DNA from 2 places in the Clostridium sp. CTA-19 genome. Region 2 is predicted to be linked to the other one. Evidence: riboswitches for the same ligand, from Rfam matches in the RefSeq annotation. Region 2 holds a riboswitch; the other holds the start of a gene.
What was found. Region 2 has a riboswitch for lysine ahead of kal (3-aminobutyryl-CoA ammonia lyase). Riboswitches for the same ligand answer to the same signal wherever they lie in the genome.
Positions count from the first base shown of each region.

Region 1 (8,398 bases), on a different contig from region 2:
CTATCTCCTTTACATTTTTATTAATATCTATTTTCTTTAAGTTTTTTAATTCATATTTAGTCATATTAATACCTTCTTTCTAAAAACTACATTTAGTTTTAATAAATTATTTGTTAAAAACTGATTTATAAATTCCTATAGAATTTTTTTCAAATTTTCACAGACTATCGTTTTAAATTTTTTCATTATTACTTTTTAACACTATAATTTGGAACTTTTAGGCTTAACTTTACGCCTATGATTGTTTTCCTATGCCTTTAACAATATTATTCTAAAAATATTTGCATATAATAAATTTAAATATTTTTCACTTGTATCTTTTGATAACATTATAGATAATATACTTAAAATGAAATAGACACTTATGTTTCTTTTTGTGAAATAGTTTTAAAAGGGAGATAATATGTACTTAAATAAATTAATTAAACACAAATTTTTTACTGATTTTTCAATTAACCAATTAAAACATTATATAGACTCAAATTTAATAACTTTTAAACAATATAAAAAAGGTCACATACTGCATAGCGAATGTGAACCATGTTTTAATTTAGATATTATTATATCAGGAAATCTTAACTGCTATGATTTATGTGAGGATGGAAATGCTTTAACAATGCTTAACTTCCACAAAGACGATATTATAGGTGGAAATTTATTATTTTCAGATCGAACCTTTTATCCCCTTAATATTCATTGTAAAACTGATTGTTTAATAGCACACTTAAGCAAGGAAGTAGTTTCTAAACTCCTTATTGAAAATAATACTTTTATGATAGAATTCATAAAAGCTATTTCTAATAATTCATTAAATTTAAATAAGAAAATGATTATTTTTTCAAGAAAAAATTTAAGAGAAGGAATTATGGAATTTCTTAAAACACAATCTAAAAAACAAAACTCTAACATAATAAAACTTCCAATTACAAAAAAACAATTAGCTGATGAATTAGGTGTTCAAAGACCCTCATTATTTCGCGAACTTAAAAAAATGAAAAATGAAAAGCTTATTGATTATAATTCAAAACAAATAACTATTTTAAAAGACATATTAGATTAACTTTATTAATCTAATATGTCTTTTAAAATATAACTAAAAATTTATTATAAATTTCCAGACTTATATTTTTAATTATAATTTATTAAATTCCCCAAATTACTATTTATAACTTTCCTATTCTATTACAAACATCTTTTTAAAATACATCTTTTATAACCTGATGATATAATAGTAAATATATATAAGTAAGAATAGAAGGTGTTTTGTAAATGGAAAATGATTATATTATGAAAATTATAAAAACAACATTACAAGGATTAGCTTATGTGTTAAAGGGAAAACAATCTATGGAAAATAGTATTGATGAAAATACTAATAACCTTGTACTAACAGAGGAACAAGCATTACGACTAACAATTATAAAATATATAAATGAATGCAAAATTAATGAAGCTGAAAACCTGTTATTTGAAGCTGTATACTCTCACAAATTACCTGAGTTGTTAGAATTGGCATTATTTTTTTACGAAGAAATTAATAAATTTTCCTTAGACAAGTTAATTGATTGTAATTTTTCAAAAGAAGAAATTTTAGATGGTCTAAATACTATAAAAAAAATTTACAATGTTTAAAGAAAACAAAAGGTTTAAAAATATACTTTCTATTTTTAAACCTTTCTAATTATGTTTATCATTTTCAAAATTATTCACTTTCACCAAGAAACATCTTTAAAATTTTTTTATAATTAGTGGGTGCCAAAATTTAATACTTTCATTTAAATATATAACTTTTTAAAATTTTAGTTTTATCATCTATACTACTTCTAATTTAAATAAATCTTCATAACTTTGTCTTTTACATATTAATTTGCTTTTTCCATTTTGTACTGATACTACTGCTGGTTTTGTTATTTTATTGTAGTTTGATGCCATTGAATATCCATATGCACCAGTTGATGAAACTATTAATATATCTCCACTTTTAATGTCCATAATATTAGTATCTGTTATAAGTATATCACCACTTTCACAACACTTACCTGATATTGTAACTTGGTTTTTTCTCTTTTCTCCTATTTTATTAGCAATTGCACATTCATATCCTGCTTGGTATAAGGAGGGTCTTATATTATCTGTCATTCCACCATCTACACTTACATAAGTTCTTATACCTTTTATATGTTTCATAGCTCCTACTGTATATATTGTACTTCCCCCATTTGCTACTATTGACCTTCCTGGTTCTATTATTAAAATAGGTACTTTTATATCAATTTTTTTACATACTTCCTCTGTTTTTTCTATTATCGCTTCACAGAATTTTTTTATTGTTTTCGGTTTATCTTCTTCCGTATAATAAACTCCCATCCCTCCACCTAAATCTACTTCTTTTATATCTATGTTATAGGATTCCTTTATTTCTTTTACTAAGTTCATCATTATTTTAACTTCATCTAAATACGGCTCTACTTCAAATATTTGTGACCCTATATGCGCATGTATCCCTACTAACTCTATATTTTTATAATTATTTAATTTCTCTAATGCGTTATATAAATCTCCATTTGATAATGTAAATCCGAACTTAGAGTCAATTTGTCCAGTTTTTATATATTCATGTGTGTGCGCTTCTATTCCAGGAGTTATCCTAAAGTAAACAGCTTGTTTTTCACCTTTTTCTTCACAAATTTTTTCTAATAATTCTAATTCATAATAGTTGTCTACAACAAATCTTCCAACTCCTAGTTCTACACCCATTTTTATTTCTTCTATTGTTTTATTATTTCCATGAAATAATATTTTTTCCATAGGGAATTGGGCCTTATATGCTGTATATAATTCTCCTCCTGATACTACATCAAGACATAACCCTTCTTCATTTATTAACTTACACATATATATAGGTAAAAATGCTTTACCTGCATAAGCCACTCTATTATTTTCTTTATTTACTCTAAAATGTTTTGCATACTCTCTACAGTTATTTCTAACTAACTCTTCATCAAATACGTAAAGTGGTGTTTGATATTTTTCTCTAAGTTCTTTACAACTTACACCCCCTATATACAATTCATTTTCTTTTACCAACATAGTTCCTTGTAATTTCATAATAGTTTCCTCCTAATTTTGGGTATTTTGCTTTTGCTACAGGGTGTGTATATCTTTTTAAATATAAAAAACCCCTTAAGTAACACTTAAGGGGACATAAAATCAATATAAATATACCATTTATTCCTCAAATGTAGCTCAACACAATTTAAACTTGTGACAGTTATGCATATATTTTATACATACCCAGGTATATAACCTTAAAGCATAAGTTATATCCTTCGGCGATAACTCCTTTTCCAATAAATCATTGTGCTTACCTCATTATTGGTACTTATAAATATCGCGACCTCTACAATCAATATTCTTTTATTTAATACGTTATTTTACATATGATTTTTATATTTGTCAACAGTTTTTTTATATTTTATTTAGTATAAACCTTATTTAATTTATAATTAATCTAATTTTATTTAACTAAATTTTTATAAAAAAAGGAGCTATTGCTCCATTAATTTTTATAAGTTAATTTTGCAATAACTCCTTCATTTTAATTAAAATACTATTTTACAGCTTCTTTAGCTGTTGGAAGAATTACTTCAACCTCAGAATGTGGACGAGGTATTACGTGAACTGATGTTAATTCTCCAACACGTTGTGCAGCAGCAGCACCAGCATCTGTAGCAGCTTTAACAGCTCCAACATCTCCTCTAACCATAACAGTTACAAGTCCGCCTCCAACATATTCTTTACCTATTAAGTATACATTTGCAGCTTTAACCATAGCGTCTGCTGCTTCTATTGCTCCTACTAAACCTTTTGTTTCTATCATTCCTAATGCATCGTATTTCATTTGAAAATCCTCCTAAATATAGTTATTTTTTTATTTTATTTTTAATTATAAACTCTTATTTTAATCTTGTGGTTTTCTTATTTTACTATTGTTATTTTTGATTTTGAGTTAATGCCCATTGCATTAGCTTCTTCTATGTCAAGATGGCATTCAAGCTTTGAAGTATCATTAGCTCTAATAGCGACGTTGCTATATGTTCCGCCTCTTAAATCATCAAATTTTATTGATACTATCTCTCCATCACACACGCCTAAATTTTTAGCATCTTCAGGTGTCATGTGGATATGTCTTTGTGCAACTATTAAACCTTCTTCTAGCTGAACAGAACCTTTTGGTCCAACTAGTGTAATTCCAGCTGTTTTGCTTAATTCTCCAGACAGTCTTACATATTGTGCTGCACCAAGTTTAATACAGTCTCCCATTAGCACTTCAATTTGAGACTTACTTCTTGCTGGTCCAAGAATTCTAATTTTCTCAATTGCACCTTTTGGTCCACAAATTGTGATAGTTTCTTTGCATGCATATTGTCCAGGTTGAGATAAGTCTTTAAGTTTTGTAAGGTTATAACCTTCACCAAATAGAGTATTTATATCTTTTTGTGAAAGGTGTGCATGTCTATTAGAAACACCTACTGGAATTTCAGATGAATTTCCAGTAATTACAGCATTTGATCCTTTATCCTTCACAGCTTCTAATAAAACCTTTAGTAATTCTTCGTAATTTTCCATTAGTTGTTCCCCTTCATAGTAGCAATTATTTGATTAACTAAGTCTAAAAGTTCTTCATTTTTTCCGCTTTCATTCTTAGCTTCGCTACTACATTCAGTACAATTATTAGTATTTTTAACTGAATCATTAACTTTATTTAAAACTTCTGCTGCTGCTGCAATTTGAGCTGGGCTCATATTAATAAATTGATTTTGAACACCATGACAGTTTTCTGCAGTTTTTATACAATTGAAAGTTGGGTCATTAGATGCTAATGTTGCGCAATCTTTTAAACCATAAGTAACTCTCTTTATATTTATTAAGTGCTCTGGAGTAACATTTTCAGATGTTGAGCTTCCGCCCCAAGTTCCACAGCCTAAAGTAAATGCAGGATTAAGTCCTGTACTTGCACCTGTTCCACCTTGTGTTCCACCAGTGTTTATAAGAATACGAGATGCTGGTACCCCTGAGAATTTCATAACAATAGCTCTATCCTCAGTATGTATACTCATTGTATGTCCAATTCCGTTTTGAAGTAATTCGCAACTTAACTCATATGCTTCTTTGCTATCTTTTACAGTATAGCATCCTAAAACTGTTGTAAGTTTTTCATATGATAAAGGATTTCCTTCGCCTACTCCGTTTTGCTTTCCTATAAGTACTTTTGTTCCTTCTGGAATTGATATTCCTGCTGCAGTTGCAATAACTTGTGGGCTTCTTCCAACAAATTTAGCATTCATAGCATGTCCGTTTTTGAATAATAATTTACAAACTTTATTAGTTTCTTCTTCAGTCATGAAGTATCCACCTTGTTTTTTGAACTCTGCAACAACTGCGTCGCAGTTACATTCTTCACATACTATTGATTGTTCTGATGCACAAATTGTACCATTATCGAAAGTTTTACTTGCCATAATATTTCTAACAGCTTTTTCGATATTAGCTGTTTTTTCAATATATGCTGGAGAGTTTCCTGCACCAACACCAAGAGCTGGTTTTCCTGCACTATAAGCAGCTTTAACCATTCCTGGACCACCTGTAGCTATTATTATAGCAACTTCTTTGCATTTCATTAATTCGTTAGTAGCTGCAATTGTTGGAGTATGTACTACACTTACAATGTTTTCTGGTGCACCAGCTTCAACAGCTGCATCATTCATTAATTGAGCTGCTTTAATTGTACATCTTGCTGCAGATGGGTGTGGTGAAAACACTATAGCATTACGAGATTTTATAGCTATCATTGATTTATAAATTGCAGTAGATGTTGGGTTTGTTGAAGGAACTATTCCCATAACTAAACCAACTGGATCAGCAACTTCTATAACTTTATTTACCTCATCTTCTCCAATTATACCGATAGTTTTCATATCTTTTATTGAATCATATAGTATAGTAGATGCTAAATGATTTTTGAAAGTTTTATCTTCAACTTTACCAAAACCTGTGTCCTCAACTGCCATTTGTGCTAAACAAGCAGCATTTTCTTCTGCAACTCTAACCATATTACGTAAAATCTTATCAATTTGTTCTTCAGTGTAATCAGCAATTTTATTAGCTGCTATTTTTCCAAGTCTAGCAAGATTTCTTGCTTCTTGTATTGAATATAAGTCCTTATCAAAATTTTCCATGGTACTTTCATTCCTTTCGTAAATATCACTCTAGCTAATTTTTCTCATAATATGTTTTAAATTTTGTAATTAATAAATTTTTGTCAGCTTTTGAAATTGCTCTGCCCCTAATTACAAAATCATCATATTCACGAGCTAAATTTCTAAGTTTAACAACCTTTAGCTTAGATAACATTAAAATAGTTTTTTCTATACCATCTTTATTTATTAAATTATCTATGTCATCTTTATGTAAATTTTGTAAACTCATTTTATGTAGTTTATCTGAATCAGTTTCTAAAATCTCTTGATTTTTTTCTAACTGTTCTTCTAGTTTATCTTCATGCATTTCTGCTTTTTCAGCTTTCTCTACATGTTCTTCAGTATCTTCTACATTTGCTGTGATTTTTTCTTCTGTTTTTTCTATTTCTTTTAAACCATCTTCTTTATTAGATGATGGAACTTCCAAAATTTCTTTTGAAGTGTTAGGTCCTATTATACTTTCCAATTCCTCATGTGGTCTTGGAATTACGTGCTCTGAAATTAAAGATTCTTCATCAATATTTTTAACAGCTGCTCCACCAGCCTCTATAGCTGCTTTCACTGCACCTACATCACCTGTAACTACAATTGTAACAAGACCACCACCTACATAAGTTTTTTCAACAATACTTACATCTGCCGATTTTGCCATTGTATCAGCAGCCTCAATAGCTGTAAGTAAACCTCTTGTTTCTATAAAACCAAGTGCTTGCATAGGTTTATCCTCCTAGTCTTCTATAAAAGATCAGCCCAGTTTGCTGGATATGTTGTATAAAACACTCTAGCTTTGTCCGGTGAACCCCAAACTACTTTAGAACCTGATGGTACGAATAGTACATCTCCAGGATAAGCTGTATATGTTTTTCCATTGATTTCAACTGTTAAAGTTCCCTCTATAACATAATCAATTTCCTCGTAAGTTAATTCCCAATCAAACTTTGAGTTTTCAATAACTAAAAATCCAGCACTCATTTTTGATTCTTTTTTACTTACTAACTCTTGAAAATAAGCTCTTACATTTGAATCCCCAGTGTCAAATACATCCATTTTTACTGTATTTCCTCTAACAACCTTAAGTCCGCTAGGGTCACATTCAGCATCAAACAAAAGGTTCTTTGGCTTTAAGCATTCAAGTAATTCTTGTAAAAGACCTTTGTCCATTAAAGCTCTAAAAAAGTTAAGTAACATCTCACTGTCCATGCCTTCTATACTTGGAGCTTTTTTTACTTCTAATTGCTGTGCTTTAGGCTTAGAAACTTCTGTAGTGAATTCTATTTGATTATTTATTGCAAGTTCTTTAGCTGATGGTGTGATTATCTCACTACCATCTATATAGAAAGCTTTTTTTCCACTTACTATTAACTCCTCAATATCTTTTGCACAGATTAATTTTTTCATATTTTCACATCCTTTCAAATAATCTTAGTATATATACCAATCCTAAAAACCTTTAATTATTTTAAAAAAGATTGTGCTCTAATCTAAATTACAATCACTATCAACTATTCCAACTACAACTGCATCTACTGGAATATTATCATCACCTAGCATTCTACGTGCAGCTGATCCAGTACTAACTATAACCCTATCCCCAATGCCTGCACTGATAATGTCAACAACGACAAATCTACGGCCTTCATTGGTTCCACTAATTTCTTCAGCAAGCATAAATTTGAGTCCACTAAGTGAATCTGCTTTTCTAGTAGCCCATACATTATCAATAAGTCTTGCTATTATCATATTATTTTCCCTCTTTCATTTTCAGTTGAATCTCCTTCATTGCAGCTTCAACTGATGATGTGTCACCAAAAATACCAAGTAAAACCATGTGTTGTGGACATGTACCCCTTATATCTTCAACGGTAACGCCAACAGCTTTCTCAGCAACATCTGCGACATAAATCATATCAATAAGTTTACCTTGAACAAGTCCTATTGCATCAACACTATCTAGCTCTGTTTTACAAATTCCACTCATTCGTCTTTTAAGAATATCTTTAGTGCTATTGGAAGGTGATTTTATAATTCTAAAATCCACTTTTAAACACTCCCCTTATTATTCAATAATATCTTGTGTACAACTTAATGCTATCCCAAGTGGCGTAACAAACATAGGATTTTTAGGCTTATGAGTATAT
Region 1 covers NZ_BAAABH010000009.1:55,708-64,105, reverse strand. Annotated here, with positions in the region: gene ACYUE0_RS06960 (cupin domain-containing protein) at 1-64, opposite strand, end outside; gene ACYUE0_RS06955 (Crp/Fnr family transcriptional regulator) at 404-1,060, shown strand; gene ACYUE0_RS06950 (DUF6483 family protein) at 1,270-1,632, shown strand; gene lysA (diaminopimelate decarboxylase) at 1,813-3,108, opposite strand; lysine riboswitch at 3,235-3,411, opposite strand; gene eutM (ethanolamine utilization microcompartment protein EutM) at 3,611-3,901, opposite strand; gene ACYUE0_RS06935 (phosphate propanoyltransferase) at 3,979-4,629, opposite strand; gene ACYUE0_RS06930 (acetaldehyde dehydrogenase (acetylating)) at 4,629-6,239, opposite strand; gene ACYUE0_RS06925 (BMC domain-containing protein) at 6,274-6,975, opposite strand; gene ACYUE0_RS06920 (cupin domain-containing protein) at 6,996-7,658, opposite strand; gene ACYUE0_RS06915 (EutN/CcmL family microcompartment protein) at 7,737-8,000, opposite strand; gene ACYUE0_RS06910 (BMC domain-containing protein) at 8,002-8,298, opposite strand; gene eutJ (ethanolamine utilization protein EutJ) at 8,317-8,398, opposite strand, start outside.
Region 1: linked by a shared signal. The riboswitch ahead of lysA (diaminopimelate decarboxylase) and the one ahead of kal (3-aminobutyryl-CoA ammonia lyase) in region 2 are both predicted to bind lysine.

Region 2 (8,398 bases):
AACAAAAGCATCTATATGAAAGTATGGCAAAGTAGCCAATTACGCGTCTGTCCCTCTTGTGATGGAGGTAGAACTTGATATAGTTGCTTACTTAGTTGAGGGAGAAAGTTTTAGAAAATTAAGGATTAAGAATTATGAATTAAGAATTCAGGAGGAAAGTGGCAACCACTTTCTTTTTAATCTATTAATATAATTTGCATTGCAAATTTATATAAAAGTACGTTGAAAATTACTAGGAATGAAGTGAGTAGTAATAACAATAACTGTTAACTATTCACTGTTAACTTTTAATTAGCAAAGCGTTGCAACTGTTCGCTGTTAACTTTTAACTAAAAATATATAATATTTTTAAAGTATGCAGCTGTAACAAGAAGGACAGGTTCACTTAGTTGTATCATCATAAAAAACTCTAGTACTCAATAAAAAGGCTAGATAAAATAAATTACCGAGCAAAGAACCAGTACTTTAGCTATGAAATAAATGTAGAGAAATAGATTATTACATAAAAGACTTTAGATAATTTGCGAAAAATGGTAAAATCTAATATAGAAGATAGTTATTGTTATTTTTAAATTTAAAAAAAGTAAAATTAAAATAAAAATAAAAGTAAGGAGTATGAAAATGATAAAGAGAAGTAAATTTTTATCCATTATTCTAATAGGAATTATGGCTACAGTTTCGGTAATGCCTGTAAATGTTAAAGCTTTTGATTTATTTGGTAAAAGCAAAAGTGTACAACCTGTAATTTGTGAAAGAATACCTAATATTCCAAACGGTGATAGATATGATACTGCTGTAGGTATATCTCAAAAAGGATGGGAAAAGGGAAGTAATACAGTAATTTTAGTTACTGGAAATGGTTTTGCAGATGCACTTTCAGCAACTCCTCTTGCAGGAAAGTATGATGCACCAATTTTACTAACTCAATCTAATGAAGTTCCACAGTGTGTTTTAAATGAAATCAGTAGATTAGACCCTAATGAAATAATTATAGTTGGTGGAACTGCTGTTATAGATATTAATGTTGAAAATTGTTTAAATAAGTTTGGTAGAAAAATTAGAAGGATACAAGGACTTAATAGGTATGAAACTTCTGTAAGTATAGCAAAAGAAATTGGAGTGAAAAATGGTATAACAGTTTCTGATGGTATGGGTTTTGCAGATGCACTTTCAATAGCACCTATAGCGTCTAATTTACAAATGCCAATAATCTTAACACCTAAGGATTCTGTTGCATCAGAAGTGAAAAACTTTATATCAGAAAATAGTATTTCAAAAAGCTATGTGATTGGAGGAACATCAGCAGTTTCTGAAAATGTAGCAAATGAGTTTAAAAATGTAGAAAGAATTTCAGGTGCAAACAGGTTTGAAACAAATGCTAATATATTTAAAAAATTTATTAGTGACATAAGTTTTGATACTGCTTATGTTGCAACTGGTATGAATTATCCTGACGCATTAGCAGGTAGTGCATTAGCGGGAAAAACTAATTCACCATTAATATTAACAAATGGAAGTGTTATAGAAAATGATAATTTTGAATATATAAGAGGTCAAATGTCAAAAGAAATATACATATTAGGTGGACCAACTGTAATAAATGATTCTGTAATGGATACGTTAAAAAAAGAAATGGGATATGGTGAAATAAAGCATGTTATAGATAAGGATATTGAAGTAAAGCATAAGTCACAAGCTAAATTACCTACAACGGTGACAGCATTACTTACGGACGGAAGAGAAAAAGAAATTTTTGCTGAATGGGATGTAAGATCAATTGATACATCAAAAATAGGAACAAAATCTTATACTGGAGTAGCTATGGGTAAAGAAGTTACTTTAACTGTTAAAGTAGTTCCAGTAATAGAAAAACTAGATGACATGAGTGCAGTAATAGAAAAAGGTGATAACTTTACATTCCCTACAACAGTTAAAGCTACAATGAGTGATAATACTATAAAAGAATTTAATATTGTTTGGAATAGCACTGCTTTAGATAGCAATAAAGTTGGTACTTACAAATTTATAGGTACAATAGATGGTGAAGATAAAAAAGTAAATTTAACTGTTACAGTAAAAGATATATTTAGGGTTTTAGATATTAAATAAATAAAAACAATTAGAAATAGAAAATGAGACAGGGTTAAAATTAATTTTAACCCTGTCTCGCTTTTTGTATAAAGTTTAAAATTTTAACATTAACTTATATAGGGTTCCAAATTAAATTTTAAACTTATTCATTTATCAAATGAGAAAATTCAAATTAATATTTTATCAATAACTAACTGTATTTGTACTTATTTTCTCAACTAATAACAAAAATTTGATGTATAAATTTAAATTGGAGCTTGTTTCTCTATAATTTTATGAAGTGAGAATCTTAAATGAAAAATTATTTCCCTATAAAATTAACAATTAAAATTATTATTAAAACTAAAGGGATTGTATCTGATATCGAGTATTGTAGGAGGCACAATAATTTTAAGTAAAAAATTAAGTAATATGTAAAAAACAAGATATTATAATAGAAAAATGGTAGGATTTAAAACTTTAGAGCGATAAAATATTTAAAAAAAATTAAAATGATACTAAACTAAAAGCTGTTTAATTTCAAATATATAAAAAAATATATAAAAAATTAATCGAAAAATACTTAACTTAACTTAAAATTGTCGAAACAAAAATAAATTTTCTGAAAATAATATTGATTTTTAAAACAATGAATATTATAATATATATAGACGGTGAATTTACCGTTTGAATTTATTCTATAGCCAAACTAAATATTGTACATAAATAGAGGAGCAAATAATAGGCTAACAATTATGTGATAAAGTGAAGAACCACTGATAATAATTGTGAAGGGTTTATTTGCCGAAAGATTAAAATTGTTCTTAAATTTAATCTTGGGTGTAGAAAGGATATTTCTGCAACTGTCATAAGATTTTATGGTGCGCTATTTGTGTGATGAATTATGTTAAATTTCATTGCATCAATGGGTATTATATAATCTTTTGAAATTAAAAGAATATGTTATATAATGCTCTGATAAGTGCTGAAATTTTCAGTGCTTTTTTATTTTGTATAAAGTTATTTTATACAAAACATTGTATTTCAATTATTATATGGGGGTGGATTACATATGAAATCTATTATTAGAATGAGAATGAGTGCTCATGACGCACATTACGGTGGAAACTTAGTTGACGGTGCTCGTATGTTACAATTATTTGGAGACGTAGCAACAGAGTTATTAATCATTAATGATGGTGATGAAGGATTATTTAAAGCTTATGATAGCGTAGAATTTTTAGCACCAGTTTATGCAGGGGATTATATAGAAGCTGTAGGCGAAATCGTTAAAGTAGGAAATAGTTCAAGAAAAATGGTTTTTGAAGCTAGAAAAGTTATAGTTCCAAGACCAGATATAAATGATTCAGCTTGTGACGTATTAGAAGAACCAATAGTTGTTTGTAAAGCTAGCGGAACTTGTGTAGTACCAAAAGATAAAAAAAGAAAATAAGAAAATAAGAAATAGAATGAAAGTTTTATATAAAAAGATTTAGTAAATTGTTTAATATATTAATATTTCAATAAGAACGTTTAAAAGGGTTAAAAATATCAATAGATTATGGAAAAAACCTTTATTACAGGGAAGTTCTAAAGACTATCTGAATAAAGTAAAATTTTAAACAGACTATGATAACGTTTAGTTATAAAAAACTTGTTAAAAAAATAACAATAATTTATTTGTATGTGTATACAGACGCCAAATTAAATTATTAATGTGTTTTGAAAAGAGGGGAAAAATATGGATAAGTTAATTATTACAGCTGCTATATGTGGAGCAGAAGTAACAAAGGAAAATAATCCAAATGTTCCTTACACTGTTGAAGAAATAGGGGAAGAAGCTTATAAAGCATATAAAGCAGGTGCAAGTGTAATTCACTTACACGTTAGAGAAGATGACGGTAAACCAACTCAATGTAAAGATAGATTTAAAGCTTGCATTGATGAAATAAGAAAAAGATGTAAAGATGTTATAATTCAACCTTCAACAGGTGGAGCGGTTGGAATGTCTAATGCAGAAAGACTTCAACCAGTTGAATTGAAACCAGAAATGGCAACACTTGATTGTGGTACTTGTAATTTCGGTGGAGATGAAATTTTTGTTAATACAGAAAATACAATAAAAGAATTCGGAGAAAAAATGATCGCTTTTAATGTAAAACCTGAAATAGAGGTTTTTGATAAAGGTATGATCGATATGGCAATAAGATTAGAAAAAAAAGGTTATATTAAAAAACCTATGCACTTTAACTTTGTAATGGGTGTAAACGGTGGTATAAGCGCAGACATGAGAGATTTCTTATTCATGAAGGACAGTATACCAGCAGGAAGTACTTACACAGTTTCAGGAATAGGTAGAAATGAATTTACATTAGCTGCAATGTCAATGCTTGCTGGAGGACATGTAAGAGTTGGATTTGAAGATAATGTATATATATCAAAAGGTGTGCCTGCAGAATCTAATGCTCAATTAGTTGAAAAAGTAGCTAGAATAGCAAAAGAACTAGGCAGAGAAATAGCAACACCAGCTGAAGCTAGAGAATTGTTAAACCTTAAACCGCTAAGTGAGTAAGGTAAAAATTAGGGTTAGGTTAAGTTTAATATAGTTATTTTGGGGAATTTAATTATATAGAGAAATATTATAAAAAACGGATAGAAAAAACGTAGTTAAAAAACGTGATTTTGAAAGGGGATAATTATGAATAAAGGTTGCAAATACGGAACACATAGAGTTATAGAACCAAAAGGTGTATTACCACAACCAGCATTAAAAATAAGCAATGATATGAACATCTACGATAACGAGATATTAATAGATGTACAAGCTTTAAATATTGATTCTGCTAGTTTTACACAAATAGAGGAAGAAGCAGGACATGATATTGAAAAAATAAAAGCTAAAATATTAGAAATAGTTGCTGAAAGAGGGAAAATGCAAAATCCAGTAACTGGATCAGGCGGAATGTTAATAGGAACTATAGAAAAAATAGGAAAAGAATTAGATGGAAAAATAGATTTAAAAGTTGGAGATAAGATAGCAACACTAGTATCTTTATCATTAACTCCATTAAAAATAGAAGAAATAATAGATATTAAACCAGAAATAGACAGAGTTCAAATAAAAGGAAAAGCTGTATTATTTGAAAGTGGAATATATGCAAAACTTCCAGAAGATATGGAAGAAACATTAGCATTAGCTGCACTAGATGTAGCTGGAGCACCAGCACAAGTTGCAAAACTTGTTAAACCATGTGAATCAGTAGTAATACTAGGTGGAGCTGGTAAATCAGGAATGCTTTGCTGTTATGAAGCAGTTAAAAGAGTTGGACCAACAGGAAGAGTTATTGCATTAGTTAGAGATGAAAATGAAGCTGCAAGACTTAAAAAATTAGACTTTGGACCAACATTAGAAATAGTTATAGGAGACGCAACTAAACCAGTTGAAGTTATGGAAAAAGCTTTAGCTCATAACGATGGAAAAGAAGTTGATGTTTCATTTAACTGTGTAAATGTACAAAATACAGAAATGTCAACAATATTACCTGTTAGAGATGGAGGAACAGTTTACTTCTTCTCAATGGCAACAGGATTTGCAAAAGCAGCTTTAGGAGCTGAAGGTGTAGGTAAAGACGTAACTATGATGGTTGGTAACGGCTATACTATAGGACATGCAGAAATAACTCTTCAAGAAATAAGAGAAAATGAGAACTTAAGAAAAATGTTCACAGAACTATACGCTTAATTAAATAATTGAAGATTTATTTTAATAATATAGGGAAATTTTTGGTTTCAATTATAAAATAATAAAAACATTGTAAAAACAGGGTTGTCAAAATAATATTTTTTAAAAGCATAGAAAAAATATTTTAATAATGGGGGAAAATAATCATGGTAAATAGAAGATATGAATTATTTAAAGATGTTACTGACGAGCAATGGAATGACTGGAGATGGCAAGTTAAAAACAGAATAGAAACAGTTGAAGAATTAAAAAAATACATACCTTTAACTGCAGAAGAAGAAGAAGGAGCTAGACAATGCTTAAAAACTTTAAGAATGGCTATAACTCCTTACTATCTATCATTAATTGATCCTAGTGATCCACATGATCCAATAAGAAAACAAGCTATACCAACAGCTTTAGAACTTAATAAATCTTGTGCAGATCTTGAAGATCCATTACATGAAGATACAGACTCACCAGTTCCTGGACTTACTCATAGATATCCAGACAGAGTTTTATTATTAATAACTGATATGTGCTCAATGTATTGCAGACACTGTACAAGAAGAAGATTTGCAGGACAAAGCGATGATGCTATGCCAATGGCAAGAATTGATAAAGCAATAGAATATATCAGAAATACACCTCAAGTTAGAGACGTATTATTATCTGGTGGAGATTGTTTATTAGTTGATGATAAAACTTTAGAGTATATCATAAGTAAATTAAGAGAAATTCCACATGTAGAAATAGTAAGATTAGGTTCAAGAACACCTGTAGTTCTTCCACAAAGAATTACTCCAGAGCTTGTTTCTATGCTTAAAAAATACCATCCAGTATGGTTAAATACACACTTTAACCATCCAAATGAAATAACTGAGGATTCAGCAAGAGCTTGTGCTATGCTTGCAGATGCAGGAGTGCCACTAGGAAACCAAAGTGTTTTACTAAGAGGTGTTAATGACTGTGCTCATGTTATGAAAAAACTAGTTAATGAGTTAGTAAAAATAAGAGTTAGACCATACTACATTTATCAATGTGACTTATCAATGGGATTAGAACACTTTAGAACACCAGTTTCTAAAGGAATAGAAATAATGGAAGCTTTAAGAGGACATACTTCTGGATACTGTGTTCCAACATTTGTTGTTGACGCTCCAGGTGGTGGTGGAAAAACACCAGTTATGCCAAACTACGTTATCTCTCAAAGTCCAGAAAAAGTTATATTAAGAAACTTTGAAGGTGTTATAACTACTTATACTCAACCTTCAGATTATACATCTGATTGTCACTGCGAATCTTGCAGAGGCGAAAAACAAACTCATAAGGTTGGAGTTGCTGGATTATTAAATGGAGAAGCAATGGCTATGGAACCAGTAGGTCTTGAAAGAAATAAAAGACATGCTGGAAGCGAATGTAGCTGTGGTGAAGTTGCTTCATGTAAAACAAACTAATATTAAAGTTAATTAAAAGAGGAGAGAGAGTATTCTCTCTTTTCTCTAAAATTTAACTTAATTAGAGAGTTTAGTGAATATTTTAGATTTAATAAGAGGCTATGAAAGTTTATCTATCATTGGCATGAACAAAAATGTAGGAAAAACCACTACATTAAATAAAATTTTAGAAGATACAAGGGGCAAGTATACTCTTGGATTAACTTCAATTGGCCGTGATGGAGAAGAACTAGATAGAGTTACAGCAACTGAAAAACCAAGGATTTATGTTGAAAAGAATACAATTATAGCTACAGCTAAAGAATGTTTATTCAATAGCGATATAACTAGAGAAATTTTAAAAACTACTAATATACACACTCCAATGGGTGAGATTGTTATATGTAGGGCCTTAAGTGACGGATATGTTGATTTAGGAGGTCCTTCTGTAAACTCTTATATGGCAGATATAAAAAATGAACTTTTAGACTTTGGATGCGACTTAGTAATTGTTGATGGTGCTTTAAGTAGAAAGACTTTTGCATCTCCCACGATAACAAAAGCTACTATTTTATCCACCGGAGCAGCACTTTCAAGGAGCATGAGAAAAGTTGTTGAGGAAACTTCGCATACTGTAAATCTTCTAAGTTTACCCCATGAAACAAATGAAGATATATTAAAGATATGCAATGAAGAGTTTGAAGATAAAAGGGTTGGAATTATATTTAAAGATTTGACTTTTAAATCTCTAAATATAAAAACTTCTTTAGAAGCAGCAAAAGAAGTATCATCACTTTTAGATGAAAACGTAGCATATGTCCTTATAAGAGGAGTTTTAACAGATAGCGTTATAGAAGGAATTATGAAATCTACTAATTTTTATAAAAAGATAACTTTCCTTTGTGAAGATGGAACTAAATTATTTTTATCAAAAGATAATTTATACAAATTTACAAAACAAGGAGGAGTTATTAAGGTTTTAAGTCCTATAAAGGTTTTGTGTGTTACAACAAATCCAAAATCTCCATATGGATATGAGTTTGATAAGCAGAAATTTGTTGATGCTTTGAAAGAAGAACTTGATATACCTGTTTTTGATGTAATTGGAGGAGTATAGTAATGAAGTTTTTAGATAATGAACAGAAAAAACAAATTGGTTTTGATTTTCTTA
Region 2 covers NZ_BAAABH010000024.1:26,100-34,497, reverse strand. Annotated here, with positions in the region: gene ACYUE0_RS13130 (cell wall-binding repeat-containing protein) at 622-2,109, shown strand; lysine riboswitch at 2,790-2,967, shown strand; gene kal (3-aminobutyryl-CoA ammonia lyase) at 3,143-3,523, shown strand; gene kce (3-keto-5-aminohexanoate cleavage enzyme) at 3,812-4,642, shown strand; gene kdd (L-erythro-3,5-diaminohexanoate dehydrogenase) at 4,769-5,812, shown strand; gene kamA (lysine 2,3-aminomutase) at 5,959-7,248, shown strand; gene kamB (lysine 5,6-aminomutase reactivase subunit KamB) at 7,322-8,344, shown strand; gene kamC (lysine 5,6-aminomutase reactivase ATPase KamC) at 8,347-8,398, shown strand, end outside.